Linked DNA regions of Streptosporangium becharense. The protein of the gene in region 2 interacts with the protein of the main gene of each other region in a pairwise test. Links are inferred from orthologs where the notes say so. Each region holds a gene or a part of one and is shown on either strand. Other genes may lie near its edges. The genes, in order: hemL and F4562_RS24925.

Region 1 (15,029 bases), 2.2 Mb from region 2 along the record:
GACCGAGCCCGCGCTCATCGTGGTCGGCGAGGCCGTCGGCATGCGTGACCGGTTGTCGTGGTTCGAGACCAAGCCGCTGTTCGGCTGGCGGGTGCTCGTGCCGCGGACCAAGGAGCAGTCGGCCGCCCTGGTCGAGCAGCTGCGTTCTTACGGCGCGGTGCCGGAGGAGGTCCCCACGATCTCCGTCGAGCCGCCCCGCACCCCGCAGCAGATGGACCGGGCGATCAAGGGCCTGGTCACCGGCCGCTACGAGTGGGTGGCGTTCACCAGCGCCAACGCGGTCAAGGCCGTACGGGAGAAGTTCGAGGAGTACGGCCTGGACGCCCGTGCCTTCGCCGGGCTCAAGGTCGCCGCGGTGGGTGAGGCCACCGCGCAGGCGCTGATCAACTTCGGCGTCAAGCCCGACCTGATGCCGTCAGGCGAGCAGTCGTCGGAGGGCCTGCTGGCCGAGTGGCCTCCGTACGACTCGATGCTCGACCCGATCAACCGGGTGCTGTTGCCGCGCGCCGACATTGCGACCGAGACGCTGGTCGCCGGGCTGACCGAGCTCGGCTGGGAGTGCGACGACGTGACCGCCTACCGCACGGTCCGCGCCGCGCCGCCGCCCGCCCCGATCCGTGAGGCGATCAAGGGCGGTGGGTTCGACGCGGTGCTCTTCACCTCCTCGAGCACCGTCCGCAACCTGGTCGGCATCGCTGGAAAGCCGCACAACGTCACCGTGATCGCGGTCATCGGCCCGCAGACCGCCAAGACGGCCGAGGAGTTCGGCCTCCGTGTCGACGTGATGGCCGACAAGCCATCGGTTTCCGCCCTCGCGGCGGCGCTCGCGGAGTACGGTGCCAAGCAGCGCCAGGCGGCCGTCACGGCCGGAGACGCCCCCCGCAGGCCCTCCCAGACCCGGCGGGGGGCCCGGCGCCGCGCCAAGTAACCTTGTGGGTGGCGCCGGGGCCGGACGACGGGCGGGCCCGGTGAGGCTGCGCGCCACGACCGGCGGCGCACCAGAACGGACACCGAGCTCCTCCGGCCCGCGGTTCCCCCGGCCGGGGGAAAGGGGAGACATCATGACGGCCCAGTTCCCTGCCGCGCGCCCGCGCAGGCTCCGCCGCACCGCACCCATGCGCCGGATGGTCGCCGGCACCCGGCTGCACCCGGCCGAACTGGTGCTGCCCGTGTTCGTGAAGGAGGGCATCGACGAGCCGAACCCGATCGGCTCGATGCCCGGGGTCCTCCAGCACACCCGCGACTCGCTGCGCAAGGCCGCCCACGACGCGGCCGAGGCCGGGGTCGGCGGGTTGATACTGTTCGGGATCCCCGCGGTGAAGGACGCCCGCGGGTCGGCGGCCGACGACCCCGACGGGATCGTCCAGCGGGCCGTCGCCGACCTGGTCTCCGACGTGGGCGACGCGATGGTGGTGATGACCGACACCTGCCTGGACGAGTTCACCGACCACGGGCACTGCGGAATCCTGACCCCCGGCGGCGAGGTCGACAACGACGCCACCCTGGAGCGTTACGCCGCCGCTGCGGTGGCCCAGGCCCGCGCCGGCTCCCAGGTCATCGCACCCAGCGGCATGATGGACGGCCAGGTGGCCGCCATCCGCGCCGCGCTGGACGCCGACGGCTTCGAGCAGGTCCCGATCCTGGCCTACTCCGCCAAGTACGCCTCCGGTTTCTACGGCCCGTTCCGCGAGGCGGCCGAGTGCGCACCCCAGTTCGGCGACCGCAACGCCTACCAGCAGGACCCGGCGGGCCCGGTCGGCGAGGCGCTGCGCGAGGTGCGGCTGGACCTGGCGGAGGGTGCCGACGCCGTCATGGTGAAACCGGCCATGGCCTATCTCGACATCCTGCGCCAGGTGCGCGACGCCGTCGACGTGCCGGTGGCGGCGTACCAGGTCAGCGGAGAGTACGCCATGATCGAGGCGGCCGCCGCGAACGGCTGGCTCGACCGGGAGCGGGTGATCATGGAGTCGCTGGTCGCGATCCGCCGGGCCGGGGCCGACATGATCCTGACCTACTGGGCGACCGAGGTGGCGACCCGGCTCGGGTGAGAAGCGAGGAACGCGCCGGGAACCGGGGGTTTGCCGCTTGGTGGCGAACGCCGTGCGTTAGAGTGCGAGGACCGGTGCGGATGTGTCCCAGGTGACGAGACCCTGGGGGTTTTGACATCTCCGCTGACCATGGTGTGGGCATGTCTTCGTATCCGGTTGGCACCCGGGATGCGCGAATGACGGAGGACACGATGGTGGGGGTACCGCTGGTTCGACGCAGCAGGCGGCGTGCGCATCCGAAACAGGCGATCGGTTCGGTGCTCCAGTACGCGGCCCTGGGCTGGGCGAGCTGCCCCGGCGCCCGGCCGCTGAAAGGCGGTTCCCGTGCCTGCTCCTGCGACCGCGTCGGCTGTCCCGACGCGGGTGCGCACCCGCTCTCGCGGGCCTGGCAGATGCAGGCGACCACCGACCCCGCCCTCCTCACCCTGTGGTGGCAGCACGAGCCCGAGGCGAGCGTGATCCTGCCCACCGGCCGGGTCTTCGACGTCTTCGACGTACCCGCCGCCGCGGGGCGAGCCGCCCTCGCCGCCATGGACTCCGCGGGAGTGACACCGGGCCCGGTCGCCGACAACGGCGACCGGGTCCTGTTCTATGTGGCCACCCGCAACACGGCCGAGGACGAGGACGAGTGGTGGTCCTGCGCTCTCGACTTCGGCCCGGCCACGATCGAGGAGATGCCGGGGCTGCGCTGGCACTGCCGTGACAGCTACGTCCTCGCCCCGCCCTCGCTCCTGCCCGGCGGCGGCTCCGCCACCTGGCTCCGCCCCCCGGACGGCCGGCCGTTGCCCGACCCGCTCCGCGTCCTCGACCGTCTCGCCGACGCCTGCGAGTAGCCGCCGGGGCCGGCTGGACCTCCGGCGCGTGCGGCCGTCGACGGCCGCGGCACGACATGCGAGATCCTCTCATGCGGGTGCCCGCCCAGGCGGATGGGCACCGGTCAGGGGCCGTCATGGCGGCCTTCACCACATGAGAGAGCCGACCCCTGACATGCGGCGTCGCCGCCGGGGGCCGAGGCGCCCGTCCCCGTGACTACGCTTGGGGACGTGAGCCGTACTGAGAACTCCGAGGGTCTGTTCGCCCGCGCCCGTGAGATCGTCCCGGGAGGCGTCAACTCCCCCGTCCGCGCCTTCGGCGCCGTAGGCGGCACGCCGCGTTTCATGGCCTCCGGCCAGGGCCCGTACATCACCGACGTCGACGGCAACCGCTACGTCGACCTGGTCTGCTCCTGGGGGCCGATGATCCTGGGGCACCGGCACCCCGCCGTGATCGAGGCGCTTCAGGAGGCGCTGCGCGACGGCACCTCCTTCGGTACGGCGACGCCCGGCGAGGTCGAGCTCGCCGAGGAGATCGTCGCCCGGGTCGAGCCGGTGGAGAAGGTCCGCCTGGTCAGCTCCGGCACCGAGGCCACCATGTCCGCGGTGCGCCTGGCCCGCGGCTTCACCGGCCGCTCCAAGGTCGTCAAGTTCGCCGGCTGCTACCACGGCCACGTGGACGCCCTGCTCGCCTCGGCCGGCTCCGGTGTGGTGACCTTCGGGCTTCCCGACACCCCCGGCGTGACCGGCGCCGCCGCCGCCGACACGGTGGTCCTGCCGTACAACTCGGTCGAGGCGGTCACCGAGGCGTTCCAGACGTTCGGCTCCGACATCGCGTGCGTGATCACCGAGGCGTGCCCGGCCAACATGGGCGTCGTCCCGCCGCTGGAGGGGTTCAACGCCAAGCTCCGTGAGCTCTGCACCGCGCACGGCGCCTTGCTGATCATCGACGAGGTGCTGACCGGCTTCCGGGTGTCGGAGGCCGGGTGGTACGGCCTCGATCCGGTCGACGCCGACCTGATGACCTTCGGCAAGGTCATGGGCGGCGGCCTGCCCGCCGCCGCGTTCGGCGGTCGCGCCGACATCATGGCCCACCTCGCCCCCGAGGGGCCGGTCTACCAGGCGGGCACCCTGTCGGGGAACCCGCTGGCCTGCGCCGCCGGTCTGGCCACGCTGCGCGCCTGCGACGAGGGCGTCTACGACCGGATCGACGCCGCCGCCCTGGTCATCGGCCGCGCCGCCGCCGACGCGCTGGCCGCCGCCGGGGTGCCGCACCGCCTGCAGCGTGCCGGGAGCCTGTTCTCCATCTTCTTCACCGAGGAGCGGGTCACCGACTTCGCCGTCGCCCAGACGCAGAACACCGCCGCCTACCGGGCGTTCTTCCACTCCATGCTCGACCAGGGCGTCTACCTGCCGCCGTCGGCCTACGAGGCGTGGTTCCTGTCGGCCGCCCACGATGACGAGGCCCTGTCGCGCATCGCCGAGGCCCTGCCCGCCGCCGCCAAGGCCGCCGCCCAGGCGTCCTGACCGCCTCCCGGGCTCCTTCGGGGTGGCTCGGGCGTCTGTCGGGGTCCTCCGCGGAGGGCGAGGAGGATCCCGGCGGTTGACGCGTCGGCCGGGTCTCCGGAAGGGTTCCGTGTCCGGTGTTCCGTGTCTGTGTCCGGTGTCCCGGGTCCCGGGTCCGTGTCCGTCTTCCGCAGTCCGTTCCTGCCGCCCGTCGTGCCTGAGCTGTACCGTCATGCCGTCCGGAGGCCGGCCACCCGGAACCAGACCGCGTTGCCCGTGCCGACGCCGTGGTGGGCACCCCATCGGGCGGCGATCGCCTCGACCAGGTGCAGGCCGCGTCCGCTCTCGCTGTCGGCTCCGGTCGCGCGGAGGAAGGGGATGCTGCCGGGCGATCCGTCGTCGATGACCTCGGCGTGGACCATGCCGCCGCCCAGGCCCAGGCAGACGGTCACCGACCCGCCGGGGGTCCGCCCGGAGTCGGAGTGGACGACGGCGTTGGTGACGACCTCGCTGAGCAGCAGCGTCACGTCGTCGAGGACGGGGCCGGGGGTCCGTCCGGCGAGCAGGTGACGGGCCCAGGCGCGGACGGCCGCCACCGTGCAGGGGGTCGCGGGGAACTCGGCATGGCCGAGGGGGCGGAGCGTGGCCCAGCGCGCGGAGGCGGCCCGCTGGTGTTCGTACCGGCAGACGGCCTGCCCACCCTGCCCGTACGCGCTCACGCGAGCACCGCCGAGGAGTTCGTTCCGGGCCCCGCCGGATTCTGTCCCGGCCAGCGGGGCGGAAATTTCCTTTGTGGGTCATGAAGGCTCATAGCGTTTCTTTCCTTCCAGGACGTGGCATCATTCCGCGCGCCCGTGAGCGTCGGTGAATAGCTTCAGGCCGCGAAGACGGAGAAAAAGAAATTTTTGCGGCATTTCAGACATCACCGTCAGCTATGGGTGGGCACGGAGAGTGACGACTGTGCAATGATGTTCCCGAGCGGTGCATTCTGTCAATGCACTGTGCAGTTCTTAATTAATCTGGGTATCCCTGGAGCGAGAGAATCGCGGTTCCGCCACACTGGGCACATGTCACCGACATACAGCCCGACTGTCAGGCTGCGACGTCTGGCCCGTGAGCTACGCAAGATGCGAGAGAAAAGCGGACTGAGCCCGGAAGAGGCCGCAGCGCGGCTCGGCTGGAGCCGCAGCAAGGTGAGCCGGATCGAGACGGGGCGTACACGTGCAAGCTCCACCGACGTCGCCAGTGCTTGCGACCTGTACGGTGCCGGCTCCTCGGTCCGCGCAGGGTTGGTCCAACTCGCGAAGGAGGTACGTCAGAGAGGATGGTGGACCGCCTACGCCGACGTGTTCACCGGCTCCTACATCGGTTTGGAGGATGAAGCGGCCCTGATCTGTCAGTGGGAGGTGCAACTCGTTCCGGGGCTACTGCAGACCGAGGATTACGCCCGCACAGTGATCACTGCTGGGAGGCTCGCGTCGTGTGACGTCGAGGACGTGCACCGGCGGGTCATGGCTCGAATGGCACGGCGCACACTGCTCAACCGGCCCGATGCGCCGGAACTCCATGCGGTACTGGACGAAGGAGTGATCCGCCGTCCGATCGGCGGATCCGAATTGATGCGCGATCAATTGACGGCCCTGCTGATCGCTGCTCGGCGCCCCAACGTGACGATCCGGGTCCTGCCCTACAGAGTGGGAGCGCATGCTGGGCTGGAAGGGGCCTTCACCGTTCTGTCCTTTGCGGAAGAGGTCGATCCCGATGTCGCCTACGTAGAAGGTACGGCTGGTGACGTATACGTTGAGAGCTCGGATCAAGTAGATCGCTATAAAATGGCATTTGTACGCATCCGTGATGCGGCTTTGTCCCCGGAGGCGTCCATGAAACTGATTGCCGAGGCGAAGGAACAGCTGTCCTATGACTGATCTGGAGAACGCCGTCTGGCGCAAGAGCAGCCGGAGCGGTAGCGGCAACAACTGCGTCGAAGTGGCCGGCAATCTGCCGGGTGTGGTGGCCGTCCGTGACTCCAAGGACCCCGGCGGCCCCAGACTGATCTTCTCCCCGGACGTGTGGAGCGCCTTCGTCGGCGGTGTGAAGCGCGGCGAGTTCGACGACCTGGGCTGACCCCGCCCCGTCCCGGACGCCTACCGGGGCAGGGCGGTGAGGTCGATGTCGATCGGGAACGGGACGGGGATGGTCAGCCGGTCGTGGTGGATGCCGGTGAGGGCGTACACACCGGTGGCGGGGTCGAGTTCGTAGACGTAGACGACGGGGGATCCGCCGTTGTTCTCCACCCGCCAGAAATGCGCGATACCCGCCTCGGCGTACCGGGACGGCTTGGTCTTGCGGTCGCGGTCCTCGGACTCGGGGGAGACCACTTCGACGGCGAGACGCACCTCGGTGGGGACGTAGAAGGTCCGCTCGTCGTCCTCGACCGCCGCCGCGTCGACGACCAGCACGTCGGGGCAGGGACGCATCCGGTGTCCGAGCTTGACGTCCATCTGGGTGACCGCCGCCAGATCTTCAGGAACCTGAGCGTTCAGGACGACCCGGAGACCGAACACCACGCGCTCGTGGAAGCGCGTCTGGGGAGCCGTGAAGACGAGGGCTCCGTCGATCAGCTCGACGTGCTCGAAGAAGCCTGGTTCGCCGCCGGGTCCCTCGGCCGGAAGGTGATCAAGGTCGTCGGCGGCCCATCCCCGGGGAGGTGGTGACGGCCAATGGTCGAACGCGGCACGTATGTCGGTCACCACGACATCCTCCCCGCCACCCTGGGTGATCGCCTAGATCTTCTCCGTTTCCCGCGCCGCGTTCTCCTGGGACGCGTCCGGGGAAGGCGAGAAGGGCGCCGGAGCGCGGCGCGGGCGGGTCCCCGCGTACAGGACGCCGGAGAGGATCAGCAGGGCGGCGACGAGCTTGAGCGGGGAGGTCGGCTCGCCGGTGAACAGGGCGGCCGAGGACATCCCGAACACCGGCACGAGCAGCGAGTACGGGGCGACCAGTGAGGCGTCGTAGCGCTGGAGCAGGAAGCCCCAGACGCCGAAGCCGCCGAGCGTGGAGATCAGCGCCACGTAGAGCACCGACAGGCTGCCCGCCACCGAGAACTCCAGGTCGGGGACCCCCTCCACCGCCAGGGACAGGGCCAGCATGGGGAGGGCCGAGACCGCGCTGAGCCAGACCATGAAGCGGAAGGAGTCGGGCGGGGCGGCCTTCCTGACCGCGATGTTGCCCATGCCCCACAGCAGCGCCGCGCCGACGACCAGCAGGAACGCCCCGACGGGACCGCCGGTGCCCAGGTCGACGGCGACCAGCGCGAGTCCGGCGAACGCCACCGTCATGCCGGTGACCCGGCGGGCGGTGATCCGTTCCCCCAGCAGGAAGACCGCCATGATCACGGTGAAGACCGCCTGCACCTGGATGACGAGCGAGGTGAGCCCGGCGGGCATGCCCGCCCGCATGCCCAGCAGCAGCAGGGCGTACTGGCCGCAGCCCAGGGTGGCCGCGGCGGCCAGCACGTTCCGCCAGGGCACGCCGGGGCCGCCGACGAACAGCAGCGCGGGGAAGGCGGCCACCAGGAAGCGGAGCGCCACGTAGAACAGCGGAGGGAAGTGCTGAAGCCCGACCTCCATGACGACGAAGTTGAAGCCCCACACGGCGGCCAGGCCGATGGCGAGCAGGAGGTGCCGGGTACGCATGCGTCTATCCTTGTTTGCCATCTTATTTCAGTACAAATTAGATTTCCTGGAGATATTAGTTTAGACTTGCTTACATGTTGGATCTGAACCGGTTGAAGGCCCTGCACGCGGTCTCCGTCTACGGTTCGGTCGGCGCGGCGGCCGAAGCGCTCATGGTGACCCCGTCGGCGGTCTCCCAGCAGCTCGCCAAGCTGGAACGCGAGATCGGCGCGACGCTGCTGGAGCGCAACGGCCGCGGTGTGCGGCTGACCGACGCCGCCGGGCTCCTGGCCGACCACGCCGGACGCATCCTCGCGCTGGTCGAGACCGCCGAGGCCGACTTCGAGGCGTTGCGCGGCGAGGTCGTGGGGCGGCTGAGCATCGGCGCCTTCCCGACGGCGGCCCGGGGCCTGCTCCCCGGCGCGTTGACCCTGTTGAGAGACCGCCACCCCGACCTGCACCTGCAGCTCATGGAACGGGAACCGGAACGGCAGGTCCGCGAGGTGATCCGCGGTGAGCTCGACCTCGCGGTGGTCCAGGACTGGATGAACCGTCCCATGTCCATCCCCGAGGGGCTCTCCCGGGCACAGTTGCTCGACGACATCGCCGACGTGGTCCTGCCCGCCTCCCACCCGCTGGCCGGTCGGCCCGAGGTCGAGCTGGCCGAGCTGTCGGGGGAACGGTGGATCAGCTCCTCGCCCGGCACGGTCTGCCATGACTGGCTGGTCTACACGCTGCGCTCGGCCGAGCTGGAGCCGGAGATCGCCTGCATGGCCGACGAGTACCCGACGCAGATGGCCCTCGTCGCGGCCGGTCAGGGGTGCGCCATCATCCCCCGTCTGGGCCGCGGCCCCCTCCCGGCGGATGTGCGGGCCGTCCCGATCAGGCCGCGTCCCACCCGCAAGCTCTACGCGATCTGGCGCAGCGACGCGGCTCGCCGTCCGGCCATCCGCGCCGCGGTCGACGCGCTGAAGACGATCGCCGCCGGTCTGCCGTCCTCCACCCCGGACCTGCCGTCCCCCACCCCGGATCTGGCGGTCCGCTGAGCCGGAGCTCCGTACGGCCGCCTCGGTCCGCCCATGTGCCGTGGGCTCCGTACGGCCGCCTCGGTCCACCCGGGTGCCGGGGCTCCGTACGGAGGTCCCGGCCCGCTCATGAGCCGGTCGTCCCGGCCCGCCCGTAGGCTCGGGCGGCGGTCGCGGTCAGTTCAGGGCGATCGTCACCACACCGGCGACGATGACCCCGGCGGCCAGCAGGCGGCGGGGAAGGTCGCCCTCGGCCAGGAGCCTGCCGCCGAGCACCACCGCGATGAGCACGCTGATCTCGCGTACCGGAGCCACCGAGCTGATCGGCGAGAAGGTGAAGGCGATCAGCATCAGCAGGTAGGAGAACGGGCCGAGCACGGCCGCACCCAGCACCCGCACCCGGTGTTCCCGCCAGGTCGGCGTGATCAGGCCGCGGCGTCGGGTGGTGAGCACCGCCGGGGTCATGACGACGGAACGGCCCAGCTCGCCGAGGTAGTTGAGCATGAGCGGCGCCACCCCGAAGGCGCTGACGGCCTGCTTGTCCCACACGGTGTAGGCCGCTATGCACACCCCGACGGCGAACCCGAACCCGATCCCGGTCAGGTCCCGGCGGGTGGGCCGGCGGGTCGCGCCGAGCAGGAAGACGCCCGTCCCGACCAGCAGGATGCCCGCCACCCCGGCCGGGCCCGGCCGCTCACCCAGCAACACGACCGCCACCAGACTGGCCAGCAGCGGCCCGGTGCCCCGGGCGATCGGGTAGACCATCGACAGGTCGCCGTGGCGGTAGCCGCGTTGCAACAGCATGAAGTAGACGACGTGGACAGCGGTGCTCCCGGCGATCGCCGCGAGGCCGGCCGGGGTGGGGAAGGTGCCGCCGAGAAGCAGGTAACCGGCCGCGACCGGGGCCCACAGCACCGTGGACGCGGTGACCACCAGCCAGACGAAGACGACGTCGTCGGCATGGGCCGCCTGCTTGCTCATCAGGTTCCACGAGGCGTGGGCGACGGCCGAGGCCAGGGCGAGTGCTAGGGCTAATGAACTCATGAGGCGTACCTTTTCCCCGGGATCCTCCCGCGGCAAGATCCAAATCCTCCACGCCGGATCAGGAAGGGCTGGGGCAAAGAGGACCGCCTGCACCGTTTCCCGTACCAGTCGGTAGGCTGACGACACCATGGCTGAGACCACCGTCGTCCACCTCCTGCGTCACGGGGAGGTGCACAACCCCGCCAACGTCCTGTACGGCAGGCTGCCCGACTATCACCTGTCCGAGAACGGCAGGCTGATGGCCAAGACAGTCGCCAAGTCGGTCGCCGGACGCGACGTGACCGCGTTGTTCTCCTCACCGCTGGAGCGGGCCCAGGAGACCGCCGCCCCGCTGGCGGAGACCTTCGGCCTGGAGGTCACGCTCGACGAGCGCCTCATCGAGGCCCAGAACATCTTCGAGGGACTGCCGGTCGGCGGCGGCGACGGGGTGTTCCGCAACCCGCGCCTGTACCGCTACCTGTGGAACCCGCTCCGCCCTTCCTGGGGGGAGCCCTACAACCACCTGGTCCGGCGGATGCGGGCCGCGGTCGTCGCCGCCCGCGACGCGGCGCGCGGGCACGAGGCGATCCTGGTCAGCCACCAGTTGCCGATCTGGACCATCCGCCTGGCGGCCGAGGGCAGGCGCCTGCCGCACGACCCCCGGCGCAGGCAGTGCGGCCTCGCCAGTCTCACCAGCTTCTGCTTCGAGGGCAGCCGGTTGGTCAGCGTCGGGTACAGCGAGCCCGCGGCCGCACTCGTCAAACGCCCCACTGTGCCGGGCGCCTGATCCCGCCGGTAGAGTGACTGCTCTACCGGTTGTAGTACAGAGAGATCCTGCCACCCATGCGCGCAAAGTTCCTCGCAGCGGCCTCCGTGCTGCTCGTCGCCGTGGCCGGGTGCGCCGGAGCCCCGGGGTCGCAGCCGCAGACCGGCGACACCCGGTTCATCGCGGGCGACGGCAGGATCACCCTGTTCCAGGCCGCCGACCGCGTACCCGCCCCCGCGGTGGAGGGCGAGACCCTCGACGGCGGCACCGCGACGCTCGCCGCGCACAAGGGCAAGGTCGTGGTGCTGAACTTCTGGGCGTCCTGGTGCGCACCGTGCCGGGCGGAGGCGCCGGTGCTCAAGGAGGTCGCGGCCAAGACCAAGGCCGACGGGGTGGAGTTCCTCGGCATCGACTTCAAGGACCGCAAGGCCGACGCGCTCGCATTCGAACGCAGCCAGGCCCCCGGCTACCCCAGCATCTTCGACCAGCCGGGCAGGGTCGCGCTCTCCTTCCAGGGCACGGTTCCCCCGGCCGCCATCCCGTCGACCCTGATCATCGACCGGCAGGGGCGGATCGCCGCGCGGGCCCTCGGCGCGGTCAAGTATCCCGACCTCCTCGACGCCGTCACCAAGGTCGGTGGCGAGAAATGACGGGACGCCGCCTCTCCAAGCATCGCCTCTCCGGGCATCGGCTCTCCGGACGGTGCGTCTCCGGACGCCGCTTCTCCGGACGCCGCTTCTCCGGACGCCGCTCGCCGCGGCTCCGGGCGACGGCAGGCCGGCGGTGAGCGCCGACCTGGCGGGCACCGTCGCGAGCGGGTCGCTGGCGCTGGCGCTGCCGATCGCGGTCGCGGCGGGCCTGGTGTCGTTCCTGTCGCCCTGCGTGCTGCCTCTGGTCCCCGGCTACCTGTCGTACGTGACCGGGATGAGCGCCGACCCCCGGCGGGGACGCATGGTGCTCGGCACCGTGCTGTTCGTGCTGGGCTTCGCCGTCGTGTTCGTGGCCGGCGGCGCGCTGTTCGGGGGGCTCGGCGCGGCGCTGTTCGGCAACGCCGAGCTCATCACGCGGGTGCTGGGTGCGCTCACGATCGTGCTGGGGCTGGCCTTCATGGGCGTCGTCCCGGGGTTGCAGCGCGACTTCCGCATCCACCGGGCCCCGGCCGCGGGTCTGGCGGGGGCACCGCTGCTCGGTCTGGTGTTCGGCCTCGGCTGGACCCCTTGCATCGGGCCCACGCTCGGGGTCGTCCTCACCCTGGGCCTCAACGAGGGCAGCGCCGGACGCGGAGCGCTGCTCGCGTTCGCGTACGCGCTCGGCCTCGGGCTGCCGTTCGTGGCGGCGGGGATGGCCTACAGCAGGGCGTTGCGGACGTTCAAGGCGGTGCGCCGGCACTCGCAGCTGATCACCCGGATCGGCGGCGTCATGCTGGTCGCCGTCGGCGTGTTGCTCGTCACCGGGCTCTGGGCACAGCTCGTCGCGGGGATGCAGGGGTGGATCGGCGGATTCGAGCCGGTGATCTGATGGACACGCCGAACCAGGTGGGAGGGAGCGAGCGGTGAGCGGAGCCGATCCCGATGCGACGACCGGCCGTCCGGGGCGCGGCCGGGTGACCGATCTGGCCGGACCCACCGATCCCGCCGACCAGGCGCAGGCCGCCTCCACCGGGCCCGCCTCCACCAGGTCCGGCCCCGATTCCACCGGCACCGCCCCCGCCGCGACCGACTCCATGGCGACCGATTCCATGGCGACCGACTCCCCGACAACCGATCCCACCGGGCCCGCCTCCACCGAGCCCGCCTCCGCCGGGACCGGGCCGGTCGGGCTCGGGACGGTCGGCTGGGCACGCTGGTTCTGGCGGACGCTCACCTCGATGCGGACCGCGCTCATCCTGCTGTTCCTGTTCGCCCTGGCGTCGATCCCGGGCTCGATCTGGCCGCAGCGCGGCGTCTCCGACGCCAAGGTCGCCCAGTACTTCACCGACAGCCCGCAGCTCGCCGAGTGGCTGGACAGGTTCTGGCTGTTCGACGTCTTCAAGGCGCCCTGGTTCGCCGCGATCTACCTTCTGCTGTTCGTGTCGCTGATCGGCTGTGTGCTGCCCCGCACCACGGCCCACCTGCGTGAGCTGCGCAGGAAGCCGCCCGCGGCGCCTCGCAACCTGTCCAGGCTGCCGCAGCACGCCTCCTTCGCCGCCGATCTCACCGTCGAGGCCGTCGCCGCCCGGCTGCGCGCGAAACGGTTCCGGGTGACCACGGGCCCCGGCTGGGTCGCCGCCGAGAAGGGATACCTGCGCGAGACCGGCAACCTGCTCTTCCACGTCGCCCTGGTCGGGCTGCTCGTCGCGATCGGGATGGGCGCGCTGTACGGCTACCGCGGCAACGTGCTGGTCGTCGAAGGCGAGGGGTTCGCCAACACGGTCGCCGCCTACGACCGCTACATGCCCGGCCAGCAGGTCAGCGCCGAGTCCCTGAAACCGTTCTCCTTCACCGTCGAGGACTTCCGGGCCACCTACATCGCGCAGGGTGAGAAGACCGGCCAGCCACTCGACTTCGAGGCCGCGCTGAAGGTCGTCGACGCGCCCGGGGCGGCCGAGCGTGACTACGTGCTCAAGGTCAACGAGCCGCTGGACGTCGACGGCACGCTGACCTACCTGATCGACCACGGCTACGCGCCAACCTTCAAGATCACTGATGGTAGCGGTCAGGTCGCCTTCGACGGGCCGGTTCCCTGCCTGGTCGTCCAGCCCGCCACCTTCACCTCCGAATGTGTGATCAAGGTGCCGGACGCCCGGCCGGAGCAGCTCGGCCTGCTGGTCGGGTTCCTGCCGACGACCGTCCCGGCGGGCGACGAGTGGGTCTCGGTCTTCCCCGGCGCCGCTAACCCGACCGCCCAGGTGTACGGGGCGTTCGCCGGTGACCTGGGCCTGGACGACGGGCGTCCGCAGTCGGTCTACGAGATCGACCCCGAGCGTCTGAAGAAGATGAAGCCGCTGGTCATGAAGGCCGATCCGCTGGCGGTGGGCAAGAAGCTCGACCTGCCGGGCGGGGCGGGCTCGATCGAGTTCACCGGTGTCAGGGAGTGGATCGCCCTGCAGATCGCCTACGACCCGGGCCGGATGCCCGCGCTGGTGGCCTCGGTCGTGGCCGTCGTCGGGCTCGTGCTGAGCCTGACCGTCCACCGCCGCCGGGTCTGGGTGCGCATCCGTGACGCGGCCGACGAGCCCGGCGGCCCGGCCGCGGAGGACGGCCGCCCCGAAGGCGCCCTCCGGCAGGTTGAGGTGGGCGGCCTCACGCGTACCGAAGGCGGCGATTTCAGCGAGGAGTTCGCCGGGATCGTCTCCGCTTTGAACCCAGGAGTGAAGGATGCCCGCTGAGGTCAACCCGAGCCTCGCCACGCTGAGCGACCAGCTCATCCTGGCGACGGTCCTGCTCTACGTCTTCGCGATGGTCGGCTATGCACTCGACCTGGCCTTCGGCCGGCCCCGAGCCCGAGCCCGGACGCGGACGCGGCCCGTGCCCGCGCTCGCCGCGGTCGGCGCAGGTGCCTCCCCGGCATCCGCCTCCGGGACGGACCCGGACGCCGCGGACCGGAGCACGGAGGAGGCCGCCGGGGCGGCGCCTCCGGTGTGGGCGGTGTGGGCCGGACCGGCGGGGGTCGTGCTGAGCTGGCTCGGCTGGGCCGCCAACCTCGGGTCGGTGCTGACCCGGGGACTGGCGGTGGGCCGCTGGCCGTGGGGCAACATGTACGAGTTCGTGGTCGCGATGTGCCTGGCGGCGGTGAGCGCGTTCCTGTTCATGCAGCTCCGCTACCGGATCCGCTTCCTCGGCGCCTTCGTGATGGTCGCCTCCGCGCTGGGGCTCGGTTTCGCCGTGCGGTACCTGCATGTGCAGGCCGGGCCGGTGGTGCCCGCGCTGAACTCCTACTGGGTCGCGATCCACGTGTCGGCGGCGATCATCGCCAGCGGGCTGTTCATCGTGGCCGGCGTCTCCGGCGTTCTCTACCTGGTCCGCAAGGACACCTCGGTCCGCCTGCCGTCCCGGCAGGATCTGGAGCGGGTCGCGCACCGGGCCATCGTGATCGGCTTCCCGATCTGGACCTTCGCCGTCATCGCCGGCGCGCTCTGGGCCGACAAGGCGTGGGGCCGCTACTGGGGCTGGGACCCCAAGGAGGTCTGGGCGTTC
Region 2 (15,082 bases):
GTCGTGGATCTCGCGGCACTCGGGCCGCAGGCGCCGCCACCGCCGCCCGGCCTGGCCCGTTTCCCGGCCCCGGGGGAGATCTGGCTCTCACCGGCGCTCGCCGGGCTCGCCGGGGAGCTGCCCGCCGACCAGCTCGCCGACCGTCTCCGGGGCAGGCGTGGCGGGACGGTCGGCGACGAGGGGCTCGTCCACCCGGGTGAACTGCTCGTGGTCCGCGGGCAGACCGCCGACGCGCCGGTGATGCGGGCCGACGCGCCGGTCGACCCGCGCACCGGCGTCGCCCCCACCCGGATCGCGGACTTCCGGGGGGAGCCGACGCAGAACGCGGAGGCGTACAAGGCGCTCGGCCTGATCGCGAGCGTGCTGATGGTCGTGCCGCTGCTGGTGTTCGGGGGCGCGGCGGCCCGGCTCACCGTCGCCCGCCGGGACCAGCGCCTGGCCGCGCTCCGGCTGGTCGGCGCGTCACCCGGCCAGGTGGTCGCGATGACCGTCGTCGAGGCCGTGATCACCGCGTTCGGCGGCGCGCTGCTGGGGCTGACCCTGTACGGGCTGCTCACCCCGCTGCTCGCCCGGATCGAGATCGCCGGGGGCTCCTGGTTCCTGGCCGACCTGTGGCCCGGTGTCCTGCCCGTGCTCGCGGTGCTGCTGGCCGTGCCGCTGCTCGTCGGGGCGTCGGCCGTGGTCGGGCTACGCCGGGTGGTGGTCAGCCCGCTCGGCGTCGCCAAGCGGGAGACCCCGCCGGCCATGCGGTTCGTCCGGGTGGGTGCGCTGCTCGCCGTCCTCGCGGTGGTCCCGGCGCTCAACGGCCGCACCGAGGTGGGGGTGATCGCCGTGGTCATCGGCCTCGCCTTCCTGTGCGTCAACCTGGTGGGCCCCTGGGTCGTCGGCGTGATCGGCCGGATCACCGCCCGCGTCGCCCGTACTCCGGCCCGGCTGCTGGCCGGGCGCCGCCTGGTCGACGACCCCCGGGCCGCCTGGCGGACCGTGAGCGGCGTGGCCCTGACCGGGTTCGTGGCGGGGTTCATCGGCCTGGTCAGCCCCGCCGACCTCGTGGTGCACGATTCCCGCGGCGAGCTGCTCGTGTCGGCGCCCGCCGCGCGGTCGGCGGACCTGGCCGCCGAGGCGCGGGAGCGGCTGTCGGCGGCGAAGGTCCCCGCCGAGGTCACGGTCGGGGAGGGCGGCCGGACCGGCGGACGCAAGCCGATCATCATCTCGGTGGGGCGATCCGGCCCCGCGGGCGGGTCCACGGCCGGCACCTCGGCTCCGGCGGCCGGCACTCCGGCTCCGGCGGGTACGGCCGGGGTGGACGCCGCCCTGGTCGACCGGGCGCGCACCGCGCTGGACGGGCTGGTGCCCGGCCGCGTCGCGTCGTCGCCCGCGGACGAGGACCGGTTCAACTACCAGATCATCGACGACATCGGCGTCGGAACCGTCGTCGTGCTCACCGTCTCCTTCCTCGTCGCGATCGTCAGCGCGGGGATCACCGCGGCCTCGTCGATCCTCGACCGCAGGCAGACGTACGCGCTGCTCCGGCTGGCCGGCACCCCCCTTGAGGTGCTGAACCGGGCACGCCGGGCGGAGACGCTCGTCCCGCTGACGGTCATGGGCGGCGGGGCCGTGGCGGTCGGCATGTTCTGCGCTCTGCCGTTCGTGTCCATCGGGATGAACGTGACGGGTGCGGTCACCCTGCTGGTCTGCGTCGTCCTGGGGTTCGCCGGGGTGGTCGGCGCGGGCGCGGCGACCGCTCCGCTGCTGCGGTCCGTCACCGCCGACCCGGCCCCCCGGCCGGACTGACCCCGGTCTCGGGCCGCGACACGAATACCTACTCAACAGGTAGGGATAGTTGTAGACGTAGTGGCGGGTCGTTACCGTGAGTGTCACGGCAACCCCGGTCGGTGGGCGCACACCCCCGGCCGGGGTTTTCCGCGTAAAATTTTTTCCTCCCGCCGGTGATCGGGGCCCGGCGAAAGGCATTACTGGCCGTGGACGACCCCAAAGCGCGATTCACCGCGCTGTACGACCGGCACTACCGCAGCGTGTTCGGCTACGCGCTGCTGCGTGCCGAACGGCAGGCGGCCGAGGACATCACAAGTGAGACGTTCCTGATCGCCTGGCGGCAACTGGAGCGGCTGCCGGAGGAACCCCTGCCGTGGCTGCTCGGTATCGCCCGCAACCTGTTGCGCGCGCAGCGGCGCTGGGGGCTGCGGCGGCGGACGCTCGTCGAGCGCCTGGCCGAGCTGACCCCGGCCGGAGACGTGGCCGAGCAGGTCGCCGAGCGCGAGACGGCGCTCGCGGCACTCGCGGGACTCTCCGAGCGGGACGCCGAAGCCGTGATCCTCGCCAGCTGGTACGGGCTCGCCCCGGCCGAGGCCGCCAAACTCGCGGGCTGTTCCGCCCGCGCCTTCACCGTCCGCCTGCACCGCGCCCGCCGGCGCCTCGCCCAGGCACTCGACCCCACCCCGACCCTGCAGGAGCAGACATGAACGACATCGACGACCGCGTCCGCGCGCTACGCCCCGACAACCTCATGGAGGAGACCTACCGCAGCCGCCGCGACGCCGACCTGACCCGCGCCTTCGCCGAGACCGCGCCGTCCCGGCCCGCCGCGCGCTTCCGTCTCGCGGTGCCCCGCCTGTCCCTCGTGCCGCGGCTGCTGGTGGCCGGCGCGCTCGCGGCGGCGGCCGCCGCGGTGGTGGTCCCGGCCACGATGACGGGCACGACGGCGCAGCCCGGACCGGGGGCCGACCCGGTCCCGGCCGTGGCGGCGCCCAGCCGGTCGACGGCCGCTCCCGTGGAACTGACCGCCGGCACGTTCCTGCTGGCGGGCGCGGAGACGGCGGCGCGGGAGCCCGCGGACACCGGACGCTACTGGTTCGAGCGCACCCGCACCTTCGAGCCCGTCGGCTCCGGCGCCGTCGTCGCCCACACCGGAGAGATCTGGTACAACGGCCGCGACGGGCGGAGCTCCTCCAACCTCGACGTGAAGGTCACCTTCGCCGACGAGGCCGATGAGGCCGCCTGGCGTGAGAAGGGCTCCCCCCGCCTGTGGGAGGCTCCCAAGACGGAGGACTTCTCGAAGATCTCCCTGCAGACGAAGCTCGGCAAGCAGACGCTGACCCTGAACGACGAGCGGAAGCTTCCCGGTGACGCCGCGGAGCTGGAGCGGTGGCTGCGCGCGGCCCACGAGGACGGCCCGTTCGGCGAGTTCGTCTTCACGGCCGCGCGGCACATCCTCTCGTCCCCGGCGTCCCCGGCGACCCGGTCGGCGATGCTGCGCGTCCTGGCCGCCCAGCCGGGGCTGAAGCTGGAGCAGGGCGTCACGGACCCGCTCGGCCGCCCGGGCGTCGCGGTCACCACCGCCGACGGCCACCACCGCCTGATCGTCGACGAGTCGGGTGCCCGCCTGCTCGCCTTCGAGTACGACGGCCCGGACCAGGAGGGCCGGACCGCCGAGCGCGCCGTGGGGCTCCCGCTGCCCAAGGGGATGAAGGTCGCCTACGAGTCCTCCGGCTGGGTCCAGGAGCTCGGTGCCCGTAAGTAGGTCGGGTAGACAGGACGGGTAAGCAGGACAGGCCGACGTCCGCGGCCGGACCCGCCGGGACCGGCCGCGGACGTCCGTCCTCGTGGAGCCGCCGGGCCGGAAGCGGGCCCCGCCGGGGAGAGGGAGACGCCCCCAGGCCCCGCCGGTCGGTCTGGAGCCGCTCGGTCCGGAGCCGGTCAGCCCAGGACCAGGTCGCGGATCGTGCGCAGTGAGCGCTCGTCGCGGGGGCCCATGACCAGCAGGCTCGTCACCGGGCTCCGGCGCCAGGGCTCCAGGCGTTCGCGGATGCGGCCCGCGGGGCCGACCAGGGAGATGCCGTCGGCCAGCTCGTCCGGGATCGCGGCGAAGGCCGCGTCCCTGCGTCCGGCCAGGTAGAGCGCCTGGACCTCCCGCGCGGTCTCGGCGTAGCCCATCCTGCCGATGATGTCGGCGTGGAAGTTGCGGCTCTCGGCGCCCATGCCGCCGATGTAGAGGGTCAGCATCGCCTTGACCCCGTCCAGCGCGGCCCGGACGTCGTCGGTGACCAGCGTCAGGACCATGGCCGCGATGTCGAAGTCCGGCCCGGCCGCGGCGAGCGACGGCCCGTACATCCGTTCGATCCTCTCCGGGAACGCGAACAGCGGCAGCCAGCCGTCGGCGATCTCCGTGGCGAGCGCGACGTTCTTCGGGCCCTCCGCGCCGAGGTAGAGGGGGATCTCGGCGCGGAGCGGGCGGGTGATCAGCTTCAGCGGCTTGCCGAGGTTCGCGCCGCCCGGGTAGGGGAGCGGGTAGTGCTCGCCGTCGGAGGTCACCGGCTCCTCGCGGCGCCAGATCCTGCGCATGAGGTCCACGTACTCGCGGGTGCGCGCCAGGGGTTTCGGGAACGGCGCGCCGTACCAGCCCTCGACCACCTGGGGCCCGGACGCGCCGATGCCGAGCAGCAGCCGCCCGCCGGTGAGGTGGTCCAGGGTCATCGCGGTCATCGCGGTCGCCGCCGGGCTCCGGGCGGAGATCTGCGCCACGGACGTGCCGAGCTTGATCCGGGACGTTCGCGCGCCGTACCAGGCCAGCGGGGTGAAGGCGTCGCTGCCGTACGCCTCCGCGGTCCAGACGGACTCGTACCCCAGCCGTTCGGCGGCCTGGACGAGCTCGGTGGCGTCGTCGGCGTCGCGCTGCCAGTAGCCGAGGTTCAGTCCGAGCCTCAGATCGGTGCCCACACGGCCTCCTTGGGACGTACGCCGTTCACGCCTCCGCAATTAGAACATGTTCTATATGGATCGGTCGAGTGTGAGGTGTCGGAATTCGACACGCTGGGAAGCGTGCAGGTGTGCCCAACGCCCTTCGCAAACTCCTCTCGCTGGTGTCACTCCTCGCCCTCGTCGTGCCGGGAACGGTGATGACCGTTGCGTACGCGGCCGAGCGACCCAACATCGTGTTCATCCTGGCGGACGACCTGGAAGCGGGTGATCTCCGAAATTTCCCAAATATCCATAATCTCCTGGTGCGTGGTGGAACCGGTTTCAATCAGTTCTTCACCACCAACTCCTGGTGCTGCCCGTCGCGGGCGTCGATCCTGAGGTCCCAGTACGTGCACAGCCACGGCGTGCTCACCAACACCGCCCCCGAGGGCGGGTTCACCAGATTCCATCTCTCCGCCCTGGAACGTTCCACCATCGGCACGTGGATGCAGTCGGCCGGGTACCGCACCGGGCTGATGGGCAAATACCTCAACCACTACCCGGGCGGCGCCGCCGAGCCCACCTACGTGCCGCCGGGCTGGAACGAATGGGACGTCCCCGTACGCAACCTCTACGGCGAGTACGACTACACGCTCAACGAGAACGGCGTGCTGCGGGCCTACGGCTCCCTGCCGCACGACTACCTGACCGACGTCCTGAGTCAGAAGGCCCGCGCGTTCGTCTCACAGCCGGGCGGCGACCCGTTCTTCCTCTACCTCGCACCGGTCGCCCCGCACAACCCGGCCAACCACGCCCTCCGGCACAGCGCGGCCTTCGCCGACGCCGTGGCACCCCGGCCGCCGTCCTTCAACCGGCAGGACGTCGCCGACGAGCCCCTCTGGCTGAGGTCCCTCCCGCTGCTCGGCCCCCGGGCGATCGAGAAGCTCGACGAGCGCCACCGCAGGCGGCTGCGCGCCATGCTCGGCGTGGACGACATGGTCGGCGCCCTGGTCGAGACGCTCCGGACCTCCGGGAAACTGGACGACACCTACATCTTCTTCGGCTCCGATAACGGGTTCCACCTGGGGCAGCACCGCCTCGCGCAGGGCAAGACGACCCCCTTCGACGAGTCGATCAGGGTGCCCCTGCTGGTCCGCGGGCCCGGTGTGCGGCCCGGCCATGTGGCCGGTGACCTCGCCGCCACGGTCGACCTGGCCCCGACCTTCGCCGAGATCGCCGGGACCCGGCCGCCCGACTTCGCCGAGGGCCGCTCCCTGCTCCCGATCCTGCGGGGGACCACGCCCCCGTCGTGGCGCCGGAACGTGCTGCTGGAGTTCAACCGCCCCACCGACCCGAGCTCGGCCCGGCAGACGCCGGTCCCCCCGTACCAGGGCATGCGCACCGAGCGGCACACCTTCGTCCGGTACGCCACCGGCGAGTACCAGTTGTACGACCTCGCCGCCGACCCCTACCAGCTGCGCAACCTCGCGGCCAGGGTCCCGTTCCCGGTGATCGCCGAGTTCGAGCGGCAACTCGACGCGCTCGTCTCCTGCGCGGGAGCCGGCTGCCGGTCAGCCGACTCCGTCACCCCGCCCGCCCTGCCCGCGATACCCGTCCCGCCCGTCGCTCCCGTGTCACCCACCGCTCCGGTGGTCCCCACTCCGTAGCGGACGCCGGATGTCGGGATAGGCGCGGTGGAGGTGGTCCTCGACGGCGGACGCGGCCTCGGCCGCGTCCCCGGTGGCGATCGCCCGGTAGATCCGGCGGTGGTCGGCCATGAGCCCGTCCGTGTCACCCAGGCGCTCGACGGCCTCGACCGCGTAGCGGCGCAGCGAGTCGCGCAGCGAGCGCATCATGGCGGAGGTCAGCCGGTTGCCCGACGCCTCGGCGACGGCCACGTGGAAGGCGGTGTCGTGCTCGACGAACTCCTCGGCCGTCGCCGCCTCCCCCATCCGTTCCAGGGCGGAGGCCAGGGCCGACAGGTCGGCGCCATGCAGGGCGGCGTGCGAGGCCGACCACTTCTCGATCATCAGCCGGGCGTCGACGACCTCCTCCAGTGACAGGCTCGCCAGCCCCAGGTGGAGCCTGAGCAGATCGGTCAACGCCCCCGCGGGCCTGGAGGTGAGCACCGCACCCGCGTCGGGCCCCCGCCCGACCTGTGACGAGACCACGCCCAGGGTCTCCAGCACGCGCATGGCCTCGCGGACCGACGACCGGCTGACCTGGAGCTGCTCGGCGAGCTGACGCTCGCCGGGCAGGCGGTCGCCGACCCTGAGCCCGTCACCCGCGATGCGCTGCTCGATCTGGGCGATCACGTCTTCGAACGCCCGGGTGCGCCGGACCGGCTGCCAGTCGCTCAAGGACCCTCCTCTTGTGGGGGATTATGGTCAGACCATACTGTGGTCGGACCATATAGCGGAAGGAGCGCCGTGCGCGTCGCCCTGTTCATCACATGCGTGAACGACACGCTGTTCCCCGGCACGGGGCAGGCGGTCGTCACGCTGCTGCGCCGCCTCGGCTGCGACGTCGAGTTCCCGCAGGCGCAGACCTGCTGCGGCCAGATGCACGTCAACACCGGATACCCCGAGGAGGGCAGGCGGCTGGCCGGGCACTTCGTGGACGTGTTCGCCGGATACGACGCGGTCGTCGCCCCGTCCGGGTCGTGTGCCGCGATGGTCCGCGAGCAGTACCCGCGGCTGGCCCGCACCACCCCGGCCCGCACCGCCGCGCCCGCGGGGCTCCTGACCGGCGGCTCCGCCCCCGCGACGGCCGAGCGGGACGACTCCTTCGCCCGGCGGGTCGCCGAGACGGTGCCGAAGGTCCACGACCTGTCCGAGTTCCTCGTCGACGTGCTCGGCGTCACCGACGTCGGCGCCTACTTCCCGCACCGGGTGACCTACCACCCGACCTGCCACTCCCTGCGCGGCCTCCACCTGGGCGACCGCCCCACCCGCCTGCTGCGGGAGGTACGGGGGCTGGAACTGGTCCCGCTGCCCGGTGCCGAGGAGTGCTGCGGCTTCGGCGGCACCTTCGCGGTGAAGAACCCGGCGGTCTCCGCCGCCATGTGCGCCGACAAGGTGCACAACGTCGCGAGCACCGGCGCCGAGGTGCTGTGCGCCGCCGACAACTCCTGCCTCATGCACATCGGCGGCACCCTCAGGCGCCAACGCACCGGGGTCCGCATCATGCACCTGGCCGAGATCCTCGCCTCGACGGAGGCGGCCCGATGAGCGGCGCCGGAACCTTCCTCGGCATGCCCGCCTTCCCGCACAACGCCGCGGCGGCCGTGCAGGACTCCCAGCTCAGGTTCAACCTCCGTAAAGCCACCCACACCATCCGCGGCAAGCGGGCCGCCGTGGTCGGGGAACTGCCCGACTGGGCCGAACTGCGCCGGGCGGGCAAGGAGATCAAGGACCACACCCTGCGCCACCTCGACCGCTACCTGCTCCAACTGGAGGAGGCGGTCACCGCGGCGGGCGGCCACGTCCACTGGGCGTCCGACGCCAAGGAGGCCAACCGGATCGTCGCCGACCTCGTCAAGGCGACCGGCGAGACCAGTGTGGTCAAGGTCAAGTCGATGGCCACCCAGGAGATCGGCCTCAACGAGGCGCTCCAGGAGGAGGGCATCACCGCCTACGAGACCGACCTCGCCGAGCTGATCGTCCAGCTCGGCGACGACTGGCCCTCCCACATCCTGGTCCCCGCGATCCACCGCAACCGCGCGGAGATCCGCGAGATCTTCCAGGAGAAGATGGCCGAGTGGGGCCGCGCGGCGCCCGAGGAGCTGACCGACGAGCCCCGTGCTCTCGCCGAGGCGGCCCGGCTCCACCTGCGCGAGCGCTTCCTGTCCACCAAGGTCGCGGTCTCCGGGGCCAACTTCATGATCGCCGAGACCGGCACGCTCGTGGTCCTGGAATCCGAGGGCAACGGCCGCATGTGCCTGACCCTGCCCGAGACGCTGATCAGCGTGGTCGGCGTCGAGAAGCTGCTGCCGACCTGGCGGGACCTGGAGGTCTTCCTCCAGTTGCTGCCCCGCAGCTCCACCGGCGAGCGGATGAACCCCTACACCTCGACCTGGACCGGCGCCACCGAGGGCCAGGAGTTCCACCTGGTGCTGCTCGACAACGGCCGCACGGACGTGCTGGCCGACGAGGTCGGCCGCCAGGCGCTGCGCTGCATCCGCTGCTCGGCCTGCCTGAACGTCTGCCCCGTCTACGAGCGCGCCGGCGGGCACGCGTACGGCTCCGTCTACCCCGGCCCGATCGGCGCTATCCTCACCCCGCAGCTGCGCGGCACGGCCTCCGCCATCGACGCGTCGCTGCCCTACGCCTCAAGCCTCTGCGGCGCCTGCTTCGAGGCGTGCCCGGTCGCCATCGACATCCCTGAGGTCCTGGTGCACCTGCGCGGCAAGGTCCGCCACGCGCGCGCCGAGCGGCTGGGCATGCGCGCGGCCGGGTGGATCTTCGACCGGCCCTCCCGGCTGGCCCGCGTCCAGCGCCTCGGCGGGCGCCTGCGCAGGTTCGTCCCCGGCCGCCTGCCCGGCCCGCTGTCGGCCTGGACCGACACCCGCGAGATCCCCGACATCCCCGCCGAGTCCTTCCGCGACTGGTGGAACCGCACGGACGGAGGAGCCCGATGACCGCCGGAGCACCCGCCGACCCCCGGCCCGCGGCCGAGATCGGCACGGGGACGAGCGCGAACAGCAGGGAGCGGATCCTGGCCCGGATCCGCTCGGCCGTCGCCGGAGCCCCCGACGCGCCGATCACCCGCTCCTACCGCACCTCCCCGGAGGCGACGGATGTGATCGGGCTGTTCGCCGAGCGGGTGGCCGACTACCGGGCCGTCGTGCACGTGGTGGACGGCTCCGAGGCGGCCGCGACGATCAGGGCGGCCATGGCCCGGCAGGGCGCCGTCCGGCTGGTCGTCCCGGACGGCCTGCCCGCCGAGTGGGCCCCGGACGATCCGGTCGCCGACGACCCGCGGCTCACCGCGGCGGAACTGGACGCGGTCGACGGAGTGATCACCGGATGCGCGGTGGGCATCGCCGAGACCGGGACGATCGTCCTGGACGCGGGGCCGGGCCAGGGACGCCGCGCGCTGACCCTGGTGCCCGACTACCACCTGTGCGTCGTACGCGCGGACCAGATCGTCGCGGGCGTCCCCGAGGCCGTCGCCCGGCTCGACCCGGCCAGACCCCTGACCTGGATCAGCGGGCCCTCGGCGACCAGTGACATCGAGCTGAACCGGGTCGAGGGCGTGCACGGCCCGCGCACCCTCGAGGTGGTCGTCGTCCGCTGAACCGGCCGGATCCGCTCCCGGGAGATCGGCTCCGGGAGCGGATCCGGCCGATCGTCGACCGGGCGGCGCCGGGGCTAGTCGCGCTGCTGTTCCCCGCCGAAACCGAGCGCGTCCGCCACGTCCTCCATGTTCTCGAACGTCCGGTCCGGCAGCGACCGGACGGCGGAGAGCACCGGATCGGGCGCCGACTGCTCCTCCGCGCGGGCGATGAGAGTCGCGCGGTCGGCGGGGAACGCGTGGACGCCGCTGATCCACCTGGCCAGGTTGCTGCGGCGGTCCACATCCTCCGGACTCATCCCCTCCGGGGAACCCGGCTCGTGCGCCGGCGGGCGCGGCGTCGAGGCCAGGTCCTCCTCACCCGGCGCGCCGAGGGGCTCGGGCTCCTTCCACTCCTCCGCGCGGCCGTCGTCCCCGCCCTGCACGATGCCCTGGGTCTCGTGCTTCTGTTCCTCGTCCAGGCGTCGGCCGTGCTTGGTGCTTCCCCGTTCCATGGTCGTCATCCCTTTCTCCATCGGACCAGGGGCCTTACCCGCCCCGCCCGGGGCAAACATCCGGACCACGGCGGGGCGGCCCCGCGTCGCCGGTGAGCCGGTCACCCGCCGGGGTGTCTCGCGTCGCCGGTGAGCCGGTCACCCTGTCGGGTGGTCCGCGTCGCGGTGAGCCCGGCCGCCCGCCGGCGCGCGCCGCACTGGACCTCTCCCACGAACACGGCTAGCGTCCCAGGGCATGCGACCCAGACCTCCCGGCTGATCGCGGGCGTGGTGGTGAGCGCCACACCTCCGGCGGTCGGCGCCGCGCCGGCGATCACCGCTGCCCGTCCGGCGCCCGCCCGTTCACCGCCCGCCCGGCATCTCCTCGTTCGCCGCCCGCCCGTGGCACCCGTTCGAAAATCGCATGACTTTACCCGTCCGTTACCTGTCCACGCCGTGGCATCATCGGATATCCTCGCGAGTCGCCACTGCGTATCCCCAGGTCAAGGTCATTGGAGTCCTGTTTCCATGAAACCGCCGCTGCTGCTCATCGGGCAGGGCTCGAACGATGACAGCGGGTCCGCTGAATTCGGTAGGTTCGTCCATCGGCTCCGATGCCGTCTGGACCAGACGGCGGCCGACGTCTCCGGTGGCTACATCGCCAAGGCCAGACCGCGCCTCAGCGACTCCGTCGCCTCGCTGGTCGCGCGTGGCCACCACCGGATGGTGGTCCAGCCGATGAGCCTCACCGGAGACGTCTGGCTCGGTGCCGACATCCCCTCCGCGATGGCGCGCGAGCAGGACAAGCACCCCATGCTCACCTGCGACTACGGCCGTCCTCTCGGCTCCGACCCGCGCGTTCTCGCGCTGCTCGCCGAGCGCCTGGCCGACGCCGCCGCCGAGGTCGCCAGCCTCCGCCTGGTGCCCGCCGCAGCGGGGCCGCTCGACGACGAACCGGAGCGCATCGAGATCGGTGAGACAGCCGTGGTCCTGGTCGGCGACGGCTCCACCAACCCCGAGACGAACGCCGACGTGCACCGGGTCTCCCGTCTGTTCTGGGAGACCCACGCCCACGAGTACCTGACCGTGGAGACGGCCTTCGTCTCCCTCACCCCACCCGGCGTCCCCGGAGGCATCGAGCGCTGCCGCCGGCTCGGCGCCAGGCGCGTGATCGTGGTGCCCTACCTGCTGTTCGCCGGCGGCGTGCTCGACCGCGTCTGGGCCCAGGCCATGGCCTACGCCGCGGGCCACCCGGAGCTGGACGTCCGCTGCGCCGACGTCATCGGCGACTGCGAGGGCCTGGCCGACGTGGTCATCGACCGCTACGAGGAGGCGCTCAGCGGCATCACCTGGTGACTCCGCTCGGTGACCTCGGCGTGACCTTTCACTGGAACTCCCCGGAACATCGTTTCCGGGGGACACTGGATCACATGACCATCCTTGAGCAGACCATCGCGGCGATCCGTCCCGCCGACCCGGCGGCCGTCGCCGAGGCCCGCGCGCACCAGGACCGCCTCACCAAGCCGCGGGGTGCCCTCGGCGCGCTGGAGGACGTCGCGGTACGGCTGGCCGGGGCCTCCGCGGTCAGTCCTCCGCCGCTCCCGACGCCTCCGGCTCTGGCGATCTTCGCCGCCGACCACGGCGTGCACGCTCAGGGAGTGAGCCCGTGGCCGCAGGAGGTCACGTTGCAGATGGTCGGCAACTTCCTCGCCGGCGGCGCCGTCGCCAACGCCTTCGCCGCCCAGGTCGGCGCCTCGGTGACGGTCGTGGACGTCGGCGTCGCCGCCGACCTCGACCCCGCACCCGGCCTGAGGATCAGCAAGGTCGCCTACGGCACCGCCGACATGTCCCGCGGGCCCGCGATGACCGCCGTGCAGGCGACCGCCGCGCTGGAGGCCGGCATCGCCGTGGCGCGCGACCTCGTCGACGCCGGAGCCCGCTGCCTCGTCACCGGCGACATGGGCATCGCCAACACCACCGCCTCGGCGGCGCTGATCTGCGCGTTCACCGGGCACGACGCCGCGGTCGTGACGGGCAGGGGCACCGGTGCCGACGACGAGACCCTGGCGCGCAAGGTCGCCGTGGTCCGCGAGGCGCTGCGGGTGAACGGGCTGGCCGGTCCGCAGGGCGTCCCCTCGGGAGCGGGCGCGCTGGAGACGCTGGCCGCGGTCGGCGGCCTGGAGCACGCGGCGATCGCCGGGTTCATCCTGGGCGGGGCGGCGTGCGGGGTGCCGGTGATCCTGGACGGCGTCATCGCGGGATCGGCGGCCCTCGCGGCGGCCGCGCTGGCACCGGCCGCCGTCGACCACTGTGTGGCGGGGCACCGGTCGGCCGAACCGGGCCACGCCGTCGCGCTCGACCACCTCGGTCTGCGTCCCCTGGTCGAGCTGGAGCTCCGGCTCGGTGAGGGAACCGGCGGCCTGCTCGCCCACCCGCTGGTCTGCGCCGCGGTCAGGGCCATGCGGGAGGTGGCGACCTTCGACTCCGCCGGTGTGACCGAGAAGGAGGCCTGACCTGGAGAAGGCCCGAGCCCACCCCGCCGGTCGCGGCCGGCCCGCACGTCGCCCGTGCGGGTACGGGGCAGCGAAGAGACCGCCACCAACCGGTAGGTTTACCTCTTAACACGCCATGCTTCACAATTCTTCGCGAACGGGAGATCTTCCGCCATGTCGCCCTACCTGCTCGGTCTGCGTCTCTCCGGGCGGCGGGTGCTCGTCGTGGGCGGGGGGCGCGTCGCCCAGCGGCGGGTTCCGGCGCTGCTCGACGCCGGTGCCCTGGTCACCATCGTCTCGACGAGTGTCACGCACGCCCTCGACGACCTCATCGCGAGCGGTCGTGTGACCTGGGAAGCCAGGCCGTACCAGGTCGGTGACGTGGACGGCGCCTGGCTGGTCCAGGCGTGCACCGACGACCGCGCCGTCAACGCCGCGGTGGCGGCCGAGGCCGAGGCCAAGCGGATCTGGTGCGTGCGCGCCGACGACAGGGACGCCTCGGCGGCCTGGACCCCCGCCAGCGGCAAGGTGGACGAGATCAGCGTCGCGGTCACCGCCGGCGGCGACCCCCGCCGGGCGGCCGGGATCAGGGACGCCGTCGTCGACGCGCTCCGCGACGGCACGGTCGACGCCCGGCGCAACCGCGCGAAGCCGGTCGGCGTCGCCCTCGTCGGTGGCGGGCCGGGTGACCCCGCGTTGATCACGGTCCGGGGCCGGCAGTTGCTCGCCCAGGCCGACGTGGTCGTGGCCGACCGCCTCGCCCCCCAGGCCCTGCTCGACGAGCTGTCCCCGGACGTGGAGCTGATCGACGCCGCCAAGATCCCCTATGGCCGCTACCTGGCCCAGGAGAAGATCAACGAGCTGCTGATCCAGCACGCGAAGCAGGGCAAGTTCGTCGTCCGGCTCAAGGGCGGCGACCCGTTCGTCTTCGGCCGGGGCGGCGAGGAGATGCTCGCCTGCGCACGCGAGGGCATTCCGGTGATCGTGGTCCCCGGGATCACCAGCCCGGTCGCGGTACCCGCCGCGGCGAACGTGCCGGTCACCCACCGCGGGGTGAGCCAGGAATTCCATGTCGTCTCGGTGCACGTCCCGCCGGGTGACGAGAAGTCCACCGTCGACTGGCCCAACCTGGCGCGATCCGGCGGCACGCTGGTCCTCATGATGGCCGTGGAACGGATCGGGGTGATCGCCGAAACGCTGATTCACGAGGGACGTTCGCCGGAAACTCCCGTAATGGTGGTACAGGACGGTACTCTTCCCACCCAGCGAGCTCTTTACGCCACGCTCTCCACCGTGGCGGAGCGCGTGAGCGCGGCTGGGATCCGGCCACCTGCGATCGTGATCGTCGGCGATGTCGTGAAGGTCGGCCAGGAGGTCGAGATGGTTCGAGCGGAGCGAGTACCGTGAGGTCGCCTGGTAACGGGCCCCCTCGTCCGGGGGGTCGTGACCCTCGCCCCACCGGCGGCCCGCCGGAGCCGTCCGGCGACGCGCCGCCGGGTGACGCCGAATCCGCCGGCGAACAGACGGTGACCTTCGGCGCCATCCGCCCCGGCGACGGCGCCCCCAGCGGCCGCATCCGCCCCCCGGCCGCCGCCGTCTCACGCCCCGATCCCGGTGCCCCGGCGCGGCCGGGCGCTCCGGCACCCGGCCGGTCGTCCGCACCCGGTGGGGCCGCGGGCGAGGACGCCATGGCGGCGTTCCACGCCGCCGCGGCCGCCGCCCAGGCCACCATCGCGGCCATTACCGCCGCCAAGACCGCCCCCCAGAACTCCAAGCCCGCCCCTCCGGATCCCACGCCGGCGTCCGCGGTCCCGCACGTCGCGCAGCCGCCGCCGGCGCTCAAGCCCGCCCCCAGGACACCGCCGACCGGCCCGGCGACGACCGTGCCGGCCACTGGGCCGACCACCGTGCCGGCCACTGGGCCAGCCACCGCACCAGCCACCGCGCCGCCGCTGCGCGCTGGACGGGTGTCCGATCCGGGCACCGACGTGGCCGAGAAGGCCGAAACCATCACCCGGCCCGTCACCGCCCCCGAAACCGTCATCGGGCCCGTCACCGGGAACGACGGCCCGGTGAAGGACACCCGGAGCGTGACGGCGTCGGTGGACGCCCGCCGGAAGGCGG

Evidence for each region.
Region 1: the proteins of F4562_RS24925 (region 2) and hemL interact in binary tests that used the Escherichia coli proteins (3 or more experiments, as listed by UniProt). The link is inferred for Streptosporangium becharense from one-to-one orthologs.

The regions. Positions count from the first base shown.
Region 1 is NZ_JACHMP010000001.1:3,437,359-3,452,387, reverse strand. Bases 2,340-5,239 are described here. They hold hemL (glutamate-1-semialdehyde 2,1-aminomutase), read left to right. Parts: upstream 2,340-3,091; coding sequence 3,092-4,387; downstream 4,388-5,239. Other genes in these bases: F4562_RS35845 (ATP-binding protein), read right to left, coding at 4,597-5,085; F4562_RS14920 (bifunctional DNA primase/polymerase), read left to right, coding at 2,340-2,881. Also shown: F4562_RS14930 (bifunctional uroporphyrinogen-III C-methyltransferase/uroporphyrinogen-III synthase), read left to right, coding at 1-928; hemB (porphobilinogen synthase), read left to right, coding at 1,062-2,048; more of F4562_RS14920, read left to right, coding at 2,240-2,339; F4562_RS14905 (helix-turn-helix domain-containing protein), read left to right, coding at 5,434-6,291; F4562_RS14900 (DUF397 domain-containing protein), read left to right, coding at 6,284-6,490; F4562_RS14895 (Uma2 family endonuclease), read right to left, coding at 6,511-7,116; F4562_RS14890 (EamA family transporter), read right to left, coding at 7,150-8,061; F4562_RS14885 (LysR family transcriptional regulator), read left to right, coding at 8,136-9,086; F4562_RS14880 (EamA family transporter), read right to left, coding at 9,243-10,109; F4562_RS14875 (histidine phosphatase family protein), read left to right, coding at 10,237-10,875; F4562_RS14870 (TlpA family protein disulfide reductase), read left to right, coding at 10,932-11,504; F4562_RS14865 (cytochrome c biogenesis CcdA family protein), read left to right, coding at 11,638-12,372; cytochrome c biogenesis protein ResB, read left to right, coding at 12,407-14,221; cytochrome c biogenesis protein CcsA, read left to right, coding at 14,211-15,029. UniProt on the Escherichia coli protein: Aminomutase that catalyzes the transfer of the amine group on carbon 2 of glutamate 1-semialdehyde to the adjacent carbon 1 to form 5-aminolevulinate.
Region 2 is NZ_JACHMP010000001.1:5,666,771-5,681,852, forward strand. Bases 5,196-8,148 are described here. They hold F4562_RS24925 (FadR/GntR family transcriptional regulator), read right to left. Parts: upstream 7,059-8,148; coding sequence 6,333-7,058; downstream 5,196-6,332. Other genes in these bases: F4562_RS24920 (sulfatase family protein), read left to right, coding at 5,196-6,365; F4562_RS24930 ((Fe-S)-binding protein), read left to right, coding at 7,128-7,928; F4562_RS24935 (lactate utilization protein B), read left to right, coding at 7,925-8,148. Outside these bases: F4562_RS24900 (FtsX-like permease family protein), read left to right, coding at 1-1,794; F4562_RS24905 (RNA polymerase sigma factor), read left to right, coding at 1,983-2,483; F4562_RS24910 (CU044_5270 family protein), read left to right, coding at 2,480-3,541; F4562_RS24915 (LLM class F420-dependent oxidoreductase), read right to left, coding at 3,718-4,737; more of F4562_RS24920, read left to right, coding at 4,848-5,195; more of F4562_RS24935, read left to right, coding at 8,149-9,337; F4562_RS24940 (LutC/YkgG family protein), read left to right, coding at 9,334-9,996; F4562_RS24945 (DUF2795 domain-containing protein), read right to left, coding at 10,071-10,496; F4562_RS24950 (sirohydrochlorin chelatase), read left to right, coding at 10,995-11,822; cobT (nicotinate-nucleotide--dimethylbenzimidazole phosphoribosyltransferase), read left to right, coding at 11,897-12,979; cobA (uroporphyrinogen-III C-methyltransferase), read left to right, coding at 13,133-14,365; F4562_RS24965 (GTPase), read left to right, coding at 14,485-15,082. UniProt on the Escherichia coli protein: Transcriptional activator of the glcDEFGB operon which is associated with glycolate utilization, and encodes malate synthase G and the genes needed for glycolate oxidase activity. Also negatively regulates the transcription of its own gene.